2 regions of the Dactylosporangium sp. NPDC005555 genome follow, and region 1 is predicted to be linked to the other one. Evidence: riboswitches for the same ligand, from Rfam matches in the RefSeq annotation. Region 1 holds a riboswitch; the other holds the start of a gene.
What was found. A riboswitch is a leader RNA that binds a small molecule or an ion and turns the genes downstream of it on or off. The one in region 1 is predicted to bind S-adenosylmethionine.
Positions count from the first base shown of each region.

Region 2: it holds a riboswitch for S-adenosylmethionine, as region 1 does, so the genes downstream of both, thrC (threonine synthase) here and ABZS58_RS20430 (aminotransferase class V-fold PLP-dependent enzyme) in region 1, are expected to answer to the same signal.

Region 1 is NZ_JBEXDG010000016.1:144,845-150,248, reverse strand. Features, by position in the region: gene ABZS58_RS20445 (Ku protein) at 1-281, opposite strand, end outside; gene ligD (non-homologous end-joining DNA ligase) at 378-1,319, shown strand; partial or broken gene ligD (non-homologous end-joining DNA ligase) at 1,312-2,118, shown strand; gene ABZS58_RS20430 (aminotransferase class V-fold PLP-dependent enzyme) at 2,231-3,421, opposite strand; SAM riboswitch class IV at 3,434-3,550, opposite strand; gene ABZS58_RS20425 (PrsW family intramembrane metalloprotease) at 3,583-5,145, shown strand; gene ABZS58_RS20420 (co-chaperone GroES) at 5,136-5,404, opposite strand, start outside.
Region 2 is NZ_JBEXDG010000022.1:39,205-44,608, forward strand. Features, by position in the region: gene ABZS58_RS24705 (alpha/beta fold hydrolase) at 1-1,202, shown strand, start outside; gene ABZS58_RS24710 (ABC transporter permease) at 1,199-2,080, shown strand; gene ABZS58_RS24715 (hypothetical protein) at 2,117-2,587, shown strand; gene ABZS58_RS24720 (glucosyl-3-phosphoglycerate synthase) at 2,568-3,482, opposite strand; SAM riboswitch class I at 3,584-3,722, shown strand; gene thrC (threonine synthase) at 3,733-5,001, shown strand; gene ABZS58_RS24730 (GNAT family N-acetyltransferase) at 5,366-5,404, shown strand, end outside.

The DNA.
Region 1 (5,404 bases):
TCCAGGACCTCGATCGCCCGGCTGGTCGTCAGCGGCAGGTCGGCGAAGTCGTCGTCGGTGAGGATCACCATTTCGCCGCCGCCCAGGTCGTACCCCTTGGCGATGTCGTCATAAGCGACCTCTTCGCCGTCGATGGAGCAGACCCGCTTGTATTTGATCCGTCCGCCATCGTCGCGGTGGACCTGGTTGAAGCGGATGTCCTTCTCCTCCGTCGCCGAATACAGGCGGACGGCGATCGACACGAGCCCGAAGGAGACCGCGCCTTTCCAGATCGCGCGCATGGGGATCCCCTTCCACAGCGTGTTGACCTCTAAGTACCAGCTTCGCATCGAATCGACCCGCACGCGAGGAACTCCGCGGCGAACTATCGTGGGGTGATGGGGACCGGCCCGCCGGCACCGATGCTCGCCTCGACCGGCCCGCTACCGTCCGGGCCGGGCTGGTCGTATGAGTTCAAGTGGGACGGCATCCGGGCGATCGCCGTCATCAGCGCCGGCGCGACCCGCTTCTACGCGCGCAGCGGCGTCGAGGTGACCGCCGCCTATCCCGAGCTCGCCGCGATCGGCGAGGGCCTCGACGACACCGTCCTCGACGGCGAGGTCGTCACCCTGGACGAGGCCGGGCGACCCTCGTTTCAGCTGCTCGCCGAGCGGATGCACGTGCGTGAGCCGAGACTCGCCGCCCGCCTGGCGCTCACCCTGCCGGTCTCGTATCTGGCGTTCGACGTGCTGCGCGCCGCGGGCCGGGACGTGGTCGCCTCGTCGTACACCAGCCGCAGAGACATCCTCGAAGCGCTGTCCCTGGGGCCTCGGGCCGTCATCCCGCCGTGCTTCGACGACGGGCCGGCGACCGTCGCCGCCAGCCGCGACAACGCGCTCGAAGGGGTCGTCGCGAAGCGGGCCGGCTCGCACTACCTGCCCGGTCTGCGCTCGCCCGACTGGGTGAAGGTCAAGCTCGAGGAGAGCTGCGAGTTCGTCGTCGGCGGCTGGCGGCCCGGCAAACGCGCCCTCGGCGCGCTGCTGGTCGGCGTCCCCGCCGGCGTCCCGGGTGGCGGGCTGGCGTTTCGCGGCCGGGTCGGCGGCGGGATCTCCAACGCGTCCGAGAAGGCGCTGCTGGACGCGCTGCGCGACCTGCCGACCCCGCGGTCGCCCTTCGCCGGCACCGTGCCCCGCGAGGACGCCCGCGGCGCGATCTGGGTCGAGCCGACGCTGGTCATCGAGGTGAAGTTCAGCCACCGCACGCGCGACGGGCGGCTGCGCTTCCCGCGGTTCCTGCGCATGCGCCCCGACCTGACCGCATCGGACGTCCACGATGGCTGACAAGATCCGCGTCGAGGTCGAGGGCCGGCACCTCGACCTGACCAACCTCGACAAGGTGCTGTATCCGCAGGTCGGCTTCACCAAGGGCGAGATCATCGACTACTACACCCGGATCTCGCCGGTGCTCCTGCCGCATCTGCGGGGCCGGCCGCTCACCCGGATCCGCTACCCGAACGGCGTCGAGGGCAACAGCTTCTTCGAGAAGAACGCGCCCGCCGGGACGCCCGACTGGGTCCGCACGGTCACGCTGCCGGTGCCGGGCTCCAGCCGCGGCCGGGAGACGCTCGACTTCATCGTGGTCGAGGAGCTCGCGACGCTGGTGTGGCTGGCGAACCTCGCGGCGCTGGAGCTGCACACGCCGCAGTGGCGGATCTCCCCCTCCGGCGAGCCGCTCAACCCCGACCTGCTGGTGATCGACCTCGATCCCGGCCCGCCGGCCGCGCTTCCGGCGTGTTTCGAGGTGGCGCTCCTGGTCCGGGACCGGCTCGCGGACGACGGGCTGGAGACGGTCGCGAAGACCTCCGGTCGCAAGGGGATGCAGCTGACCGCGGAGCTGTCCGGCGACGAGACGGCCGACGAGATCAGCGCGTACGTGAAGGACGTCGCCGACGGGCTCTCCCGTCGGCGACCGGAGCTGATCGTGTCGCGGATGGCCCGCCAGCTGCGGCCGGGCAAGGTCTTCATCGACTGGAGTCAGAACAACGCGTTCAAGACGACGGTGGCGCCGTACTCGCTGCGGGCCGGCGCGATGCCCACGGTGTCCGCGCCGCTGACCTGGGACGAGGTCGCCGAAGGCGCGATCACCATCGCCGACCTCACCCCGTCGGTCGTCCTGTCCCGCATCTGACTCGCCGTTCCGTGATCTTTTGATCGTCAGGGCGACAAACAGTCCTCACAGATCATGAGGCCGGTCAGCGAAGGGCGGCGAGGAGCCGGTCGATGTGGGCCTGCGTGGTGCCGAGGCCGAAGCTGGCGCGGACCGCCTGCGCCGGCGCCTGCGCCGACGGGTCGAGGCGGGCGGTCGCCTCCGCCAGGAGCCGCCGGGTCAGCGGGTGCGCGCAGAACAGCCCCGTCCGCACGCCGATGCCGTGGTCGCGGCCGAGTCGCGTGGCCAGCTCGCCCGGGTCCTCGCCGAGCACCGCGAACGACACGATGCCGACCCGCTGCGCCTCCGGCCCGAACAGCCGCAGCTCCTCCACGTGCGGCAGCTCGGCCAGCCCCGCCCGCAGCCGCGCGACCAGGGCCCGCTCCGCCGGGTGGTCGGCACCGGCGAGCTCACGGCACGCGGCGGCGATCGCGACCGCGCCGAGCAGGTTGGGCGTGCCGGCCTCGTGCCGGGCCGGGCCGGTCGCCCACCGCACGCCGGCGTCGTCGTCGACATGGGCACTGGCGCCGCCCCCGGCCAGATACGGCTCGGCGGCGTCGAGCCAGTCCGCGCGGCCCGCGAGCACTCCGGCGCCGAACGGTGCGTACACCTTGTGACCGGAGAACGCGACATAGTCCGCACCCAGCGCGGTCAGGTCGACCGGGGCGTGCGGGGCGAGCTGCGCGGCGTCGACCGCCAGCCGGGCGCCGAAGCGGTGCGCGACGTCGGCGAGGGCCGTGACCGGCCACACCTCGCCGGTCACGTTGCTGGCCGCGGTCACGCTGACCAGCCCGCACCGCTCCCGGCGCAATGCGTCCTCCAGCGCCGCCACGGCCTCCTGCGGCGAGCGCGGCGCGTCGAGGTGCACGGTCTTCTTCCACGGCAGCAGGTTGGCGTGGTGCTCGGCGTCGAACGTGAGCACGGCCGCGCCCTCGGGCACCACCCGGGCGAGGAGGTTCAGCGCGTCGGTCGTGTTGCGGGTGAAGACCACCGTGTCGCCGTCGCGGGCGCCGAGGAAGTCCGCGACGGTCTCCCTGGCCTGTTCATACTCCCGGGTGCAGCGCTCCGACAGTGCGCCGGCGCCGCGGTGGACGCTGCCGTAGAACGGCAGGAGCTCGGCGACCGCGTCCGCGACGACCCGCAGGCACGGGGCGGTCGCGGCGATGTCGAGGTTGGCGAAGTCGACACTGCGGCCGTCGCGCAGTTTCACGTCACCGGGGGACAGGATCGTGGACATGGCAGAGCCCTCCGCTCGCGCTTGCCCGGACACACCGCGCGCCGGACCGTGTCATCACCCGGGGCACCCCGCCGCGAACGCGAGGGTTGCCGGCCAGCAAGCCGGGGCTGTGCGCTGGCACTCATGACCTGTGCTCACCGTAGCGCGGTTAAGGTTGGCCCATGACCGAACTCCCGCCGAGTGGGACGCCATCGGATCCAGCCGCTTCGCCGCCCGCGCAGGAGCGGTCACCTTGGGCTGGTCCGGTCGCCGGCGCCGCGCCCGCCGCCGGAGATCCGGTCGGCCTGGGCAAACCCTCGGTGCAGGACTGGGACAGGGCAGCCGCCGACGTCGTGCCCAACGTGATGGAGGAGTCCGCTCCCGACACCGGCGAGCAGCGCTATCCGACTGCGGCCCTCGCTCTCGCCGCCGCCCCGCCCGCCAAGCGCTCCGACCGCCGCCGCCTCTGGACGCTCATCGGCGTCATGGGCGGGATCGCGGCCTGCGGCGTGGCCCTGCTGGCGTTCTTCGGTTTCAGCGGCGGATGGACCGCCCTGGTCATCGGCGTGGGCGCCGCGGTCATCCCCGTGCCGCTGCTGGTCGCCTGTTTCCTCTGGCTCGACCGGTACGAGCCGGAGCCCGTGCGCTATCTCGTCTTCGTCTTCGGATGGGGGGCGTGCGTCGCCACCGCCGTCGCGCTGGTGGTCAACACCGCGGGCGGGGTGCTCGCCGACAAGCTCGGCCTGTCTGACGCGATCGTGGCGGTCGTGGTCGCGCCCTTCATCGAGGAGAGCATGAAGGCGCTCGGGCCGATCCTGCTGTTCTGGCGGCGCCCGCGTGCGTTCTCCGGTCTGATCGACGGCATCGTGTACTGCGGACTCTCCGCGACGGGCTTCGCGATGGTCGAGAACATCCTGTACCTGGGCTTCAAGGGCTACGCGGACACCGCCGAGGACGCCGGACCGGTCAACGGGGCGGTCGCCCTCGTCGCGATCTTCGTGGTGCGCATCCTGATGACCGGCTTCGCGCACCCGCTGTTCACCTCCATGACCGGCATCGGGCTCGGCCTGGCCTCCCGCAGCTCGACGAAGGCGGTCCGGTGGCTCGCGCCGATCGCCGGGCTGCTGCTCGCGATGCTGCTGCACGGGTCGTGGAACCTCATGTCGGTCACGGCCTCCGCCAGCGCCTGGGTGCTGCTGTACGGGTACTTCGCCGTCATGATGCCGATCTTCCTGTGCATGGTCGGCTTCGCCCTGTGGCAGCGTTCCAACGAGGGCAAGCTGACCGAGCGGATGCTCACCGAGTACGCGCGGGCCGGCTGGTTCTCACCGCCGGAGGTGGCCGCCCTGGGCACCCTCGGCCGCCGGCTCTCCGCCCGCCGGTGGGCCAAGCGGGTCGCCGGCGACCCGGGCGCCAAGGCGATGCGGGCGTTCCAGTTCGACGCGACGAAGCTCGCGCTGCTGCGCGACGGGCTGTACCGCGGCCTCGACAAGACACCGGAGCGCCGGATGGAGGCCCTCGCCGAGGAGCGGCAGCTGCTCACGGCGCTCGCGGCCTACCGCCAGGTCTTCATCGGCCGCGATCCGCAGGCGCCGCTCGCGGTGTGGGACGGCAGCAGGTATCACATCACCTTCCCGGACGGGATGGTCCGGGTGCTCGCCGCTCCGCCCACTCCGGTCGTGCCGGTCCCGGTCATGGTGCCGCAGCCGCCGGTGTACTGGCCCTATCCCTACCCCTACAGATAGAGCCCGGTCGAGTCCGGCTCCACCCGGCGGGCCGCGACGGCGTGCACGTCACGCTCCCGCAGCAGCACGTAGTCGCGGCCCTGCAGCTCGACCTCGGAGCGGTCCTCCGGGTCGAACAGCACCCTGTCGCCGGACACGATCGACCGCACGTTGGGGCCCACGCCGACCGCCGTCGCCCACGACAGGCGCCGTCCCACCGACGCCGTCGCCGGGATCACGATGCCGGACACGTGCCGGCGCTCGCCCTCGGCGCCTTCGA
Region 2 (5,404 bases), on a different contig from region 1:
ACCGGTTCGAGGCCGGCAGCAGCGTCCGGGTCACCGTCGCCACCGCCGACACCGCGTACTTGTCGCCGCCCGACCCGGTCGTCTACCAGGTCGCCGTCGACGGCGCGCTGACCCTGCCGAACATCGCCGGCACACCGCTCGCCAACCCCGACGTCATCTGGCGCTACGTCCTCGCCGCGCTCGTCGCCGTGATCGCGGTCGGCCTGATCGTCGCGATCCTCGTCGCGCGCGGCCGGGCCCGGCGGATCGAACGCCGCGTCGACACCGACCTCGTCGACACGCCGCTGGTCGTGCGGGGGCTGCGCAAGACGTACGGGGACTTCGTCGCCGTCGCCAAGGTCGACTTCACCGTCGAGCGCGGCCAGGTCGTCGGCCTCCTCGGCCCCAACGGCGCCGGCAAGACCACGTCGCTGCGGGTCCTGATGGGGCTCACCCGGCCCAGCCAGGGCGAGATCTTCGTCTTCGGCCACCAGCTCCTGCCGGGCGCCCCGGTCCTGTCCCGGGTCGGCGCCCTGGTGGAAGGGCCGGGCTTCCTTCCGCACCTCACCGGTCTGCGGAATCTCCAGCTGTACTGGGCGGCGACCGGCCGGCCTTCCGACGATGCGCATCTCGACGAGGCGCTCGACATCGCGGGCCTCGGCACGGCCGTCAACCGGCGGGTCAACACCTACAGCCATGGCATGCGGCAGCGCCTCGCCATCGCCCAGGCCATGCTCGGCCTGCCCGAGCTGCTCGTCCTGGACGAGCCCACCGACGGGCTCGACCCGCCGCAGATCGCCGAGATGCGCAAGGTGCTGCGCCGGTACGCGACCGGCGGCCGCGCGGTCCTGGTCTCCAGCCACCTGCTCGCCGAGGTGGAGCAGACCTGCACCGACGTCGTCGTCATGCACCGCGGCGAGGTCGTCGCGACCGGCAAGGTCGACGACATCGTCGGCGACTCGCCCACCGTCCAGCTCGACGTGTCCGACGTGGACGCCGCTTCGAAGGTGCTCGAAGAGCTCGACGGGGTCCGCTCGGTCACCGCCTCCGGCGGCAACGGCGGCCTGGTCGTCAACCTCGACGGCGTGCCCCGATCGGAGGTCGTCGCGGCGCTGGTGCGAGCCGGCGTCGGGATCGACCGGGTGACGCCGCGGCGGCGGCTCGAAGACGCGTTCCTGTCGCTCGTCGGCGGCGACACCAAGGCCAGTGGGGAGCGGTCATGACAACTTCGTCCGTGGACGTCATCGGCGGTGCGCCGGGCTACAAGCCGGGCGCGACCCTCTCGCTGTGGACGGAGATCCGCCGGCAGGCGGCCCGTCGCCGCACCCAGATGGCACTGGGCTTCATGGTCCTGCTGCCGCTGATCATCCTGGTCGCCTTCCAGCTCGACAACGGCGGCGGCGACGGCGAGGGCGGCAACGGCGGCGAGTTCTCCCGCCTGTCGGACCTGGCCACGGCCGGCGGCGCCAACTTCACCCTCTTCACCCTGCTGGTGTCCTCGGGCTTCCTGCTGGTCGTGGTCGTCGCCCTCTTCTGCGGCGACACCGTGGCCAGCGAGGCGTCGTGGGGGAGCCTGCGGTATCTGCTGGCGATGCCCGTCCCGCGGGCCCGGCTGCTCGGCGTCAAGGTGACCGCGGCGCTGCTCTACTGCCTCGTCGCGGTGCTGATCCTGGTCGGCACGGCCATGCTGGTGGGCACCCTGCGCTATGGCTGGGCGCCGCTCAACGCGCCGATCGGTGGGGAGATCGCCGCCGGCACCAGCGTCGTGCGGCTGCTGGAGATCGTCGGCTACCTGTGCGTCTCGCTCCTGGTGGTGGCGTCCCTGGCGTTCCTGCTGTCGGTGTCCACGGACGCCCCGCTCGGCGCCGTCGGCGGTGCGGTCCTGCTGCAGATCCTGTCCAACATCCTGGACCAGATCACGGCGCTGGGCACGATCCGCAACTTCCTGCCGACCCACTACGGTGACGCGTGGCTCGGCCTGCTGTCCACCCCGCTGCAGACCGACGACATGGTGAAGGGCGGCATCGCGTCCCTGGCGTACGCCACCGTCTTCTTCTCCCTCGCGTGGTGGCGCTTCCTGCGCAAGGACGTGGTGAGCTGAACGGGATTCGCGTACTGACCGGTAGGGTGCCGGTCCATGCGAATCTCGGCGCTCCGCGGTGCGTGGCTGCTCGTCCTCGGCCTCGCGGCGCTCTCCGCCACCCTCTACTACGACCAGGCCAACATCGCGGCCTGGACCACCTACATCGCCTCGTCCAACGCGATGAACGGCCCCGCCGAGGCCCTCACCGCGCAGATCTTCACAATGGTCGGCGCGGTCGCCTCGGCGGCGGTCGCGGTGCTGGTCACGCTGTGCGCGCTGCTGTTCGCCACCGGCCGTTCCGTCGGCCACTGGGCGCTGCGGCTGACCGTGGTGCTCACGTTCGTGCTGCTGTCGCTGGTCGCGATGGTCGTGGTGGTCGCGACGCTGACGGGTGAGCCGCCGACCGCCGTGATCGACACTCCGCTGTGGCTGCTCCTGGCCGAGTGGGCCGCCGTCGTGACCGCCCTCGTGGGCGCGGGCATCACCACCTCCACCCTGTGGCAGTTCACCCCTGAGCCCGTGTAGCGCGCATCGGCGGGCGGTCGGGGTGGGCGACGTCGTGATCGACCGGGGTCGCCGTGTCGCCGTGCCTGGCGAACTGGGTGAGGGTCGGCCAGATCGGCGTGCCCGGCGTGACCCTGGTGTGGATGGTCCGCAGGATCGTCGCGGCCATCCGGCCCAGGGCCGCGGTGTCCTGGTGGCCGTGGGTGCGCTGGCCGAGGTCGACCTGGGCGATCGCGTCGAGCCCGGCGGTGCGGTAGGTGTCGATGAGCAGGCCCGTTTCGACGCCGTACCCGGCCGCGAAGGGCAGCGACTCCAGCAGCGAGCGGCGGGCCGCGTACTCGCCGGCGAGGGGCTGCACCACGCCGGCGAGCTCGGGGAAGTACGCGTTGAGCAGCGGCCGTGCGGCGAGTTCGGTGACCCGCCCGCCGCCGGAGGCGGACACGTCCAGCAGCGGCCGGTCGTAGAACGCCTTCACCATGAGGGTGGCCGGGTCCTCCAGCAGCGGGCCGAGAAGCCCGGTGACGAAGTGCGGCTGGAAGTCGGTGAGGTCGGCGTCGACGTACACCAGGATGTCGCCACTGGTGACCGCGAGGGCCTTCCAGAGCACCTCACCCTTGCCGGGCCGGGATCCGGTCCCGGGGAGGATGTCGTCGCGGTGGTGGACGGTGGCTCCCGCCTGCCGGGCGACCTCGGCGGTGCGGTCCACGGAGCCGGAGTCGACGACGATCACCTCGTCGACGAGCGGCATGAGGGTGCGCACACCGGTGACGATCTCCCCGACGGTCGGCTCCTCGTCCAACGCCGGCAGCACCACGCTGATCCGGGTGCCGCCCTTACGGCGCTGAAGGTCGGCGAGGGTCCAGTCGCGCCAGGTCGAGGTGCGCTTGGCGAACCAGGCGGCCGCGTCGGAATGCATGAGTGAAACCGTAGTCAGGTCCATCTCGTGAGATGACTCATACGACGCCACCCGTGTCGGCCCTTACACTCGAAGTCGAAACACGCTCGTCACAACTGAATACCTCATCCAGAGGGGCAGAGGGATACGGCCCGATGAAGCCCCGGCAACCCCTGCGACGCGTCTCGACGTTGAGGCCGGTCGCGGTAGGTGCCAAATCCGTCCCGGTGCGCAAGGCCATGCACCTGGGGAAGATGAGAGGAAGGCCTCCATGACCTCGACGCTCAGCGTCTTCACCGACTCTCCCGCCCGCCACCTGGTCTGCCGTGGCTGTGGGGCGCAGTTCCCGCTCGCGGCGCAGCACGCCTGTTATGAGTGTTTCGGCCCCCTCGAGGTGGGCTATGACGCCGAGGCGCTCTCCCGGGTCACCCGGGAGCAGATCGAGGCGGGTCCGCAGAACATCTGGCGCTATGCGCCGCTCCTGCCCGTCGGCACCGACCCCGACAGCCGCGTGACGCTCGACCCGGGGCTGACCCCCCTGATCAAGGCCGATCTGCTGGCCAGGGAGCTCGGCATCACCGGTCAGCTGTGGGTCAAGGACGACTCGGCCAACCCGACCCACTCGTTCAAGGACCGGGTCGTCTCGGTGGCGCTGACGGCCGCGAAGGCGCTGGGCTTCACCCGCTACTCGTGCGCCTCCACGGGCAACCTGGCCAACTCGGTCGCCGCGCACGCCGCGCGCGCCGGGGTGCCGTCGACCGTGTTCATCCCGTCGGACCTGGAGCCCGGCAAGGTCGTGATGAGCGCCGTCTACGGCGGGGATGTCGTCGCGATCGAAGGGTCCTACGACGACGTCAACCGGCTCTGCTCGGAGCTGACGGAGACCGACGAGTTCGAGGACACCGCGTTCGTCAACGTCAATGTCCGGCCGTTCTACGCCGAGGGCTCCAAGACGCTGGGATATGAGGTCGCCGAGCAGCTCGGCTGGCGCATCCCGGCGCAGGTCGTCATCCCGATGGCCAGCGGCGAGCTGCTCACCAAGATCGACAAGGCGTTCAGCGAGCTGGTCGAGATCGGGCTCGTGCCGGACACGGAGTGGACGGTGTTCGGGGCGCAGTCCGCGGGGTGCAACCCGATCGCGGTCGCGCTGCACAAGGGCACCGACGAGATCGTCCCGGTCAAGCCGACCGGCATCGCCAAGTCGCTCAACATCGGCGACCCGGCCGCGGGGGTCTACGCACTGGAGTCGGTGCGCCGGACCGGCGGCTGGATGGAATACGTGGACGACGACGAGATCCGCGCCGGCATCGAGCTGCTCGCCCGCACCGCGGGCGTCTTCGCCGAGACCGCCGGTGGGGTCACCGCCGCGGTGCTGAAGAAGCTGGTGGAGACCGGCAGGCTCGACCCGGCGAAGGAGACGGTCATCTTCAACACCGGCGACGGGCTGAAGACCCTCGATGCGGTCGCCGGCAGGGTCGGCCCATCGCACCGGGTGAAGCCCTCGCTGAAGTCCGTGCGCGAGGCCGGGCTTTTGAGCTGACGGCTGATTTTTTTGCGCAACCAGTTGACAGCTGTCACGGACGGTGTCGGATCGGCTGCGATCGAGAGAGCGCTTCCACGCTCGGACGAGGGGCTCCTCAGCCGATCGACGGAGGCGACCGCGACGCAGCGTGATCACGGTCGAGCCGAGCGTCTCGAAGCCACCCGCTGAGGGACTTGACGACCTCAGGACCGCGCGCCAGGATGCTCGATGCGGGAGGACGTGTCGCCGCGAGGCCCGGACCCTGGTCCAGGCCCGCGACCACAGCACCGGAGGTGCTGGCGAGCGTCCTCTCGACCAATTTCCGGGCATCGATGCGAATATCTGTTGTCCGTCGATGTGCCGGTGCGCCACCCTGGCGGGCATGACCCAGGACCTCAGCATCGTCGAGCTGGACGCCGAT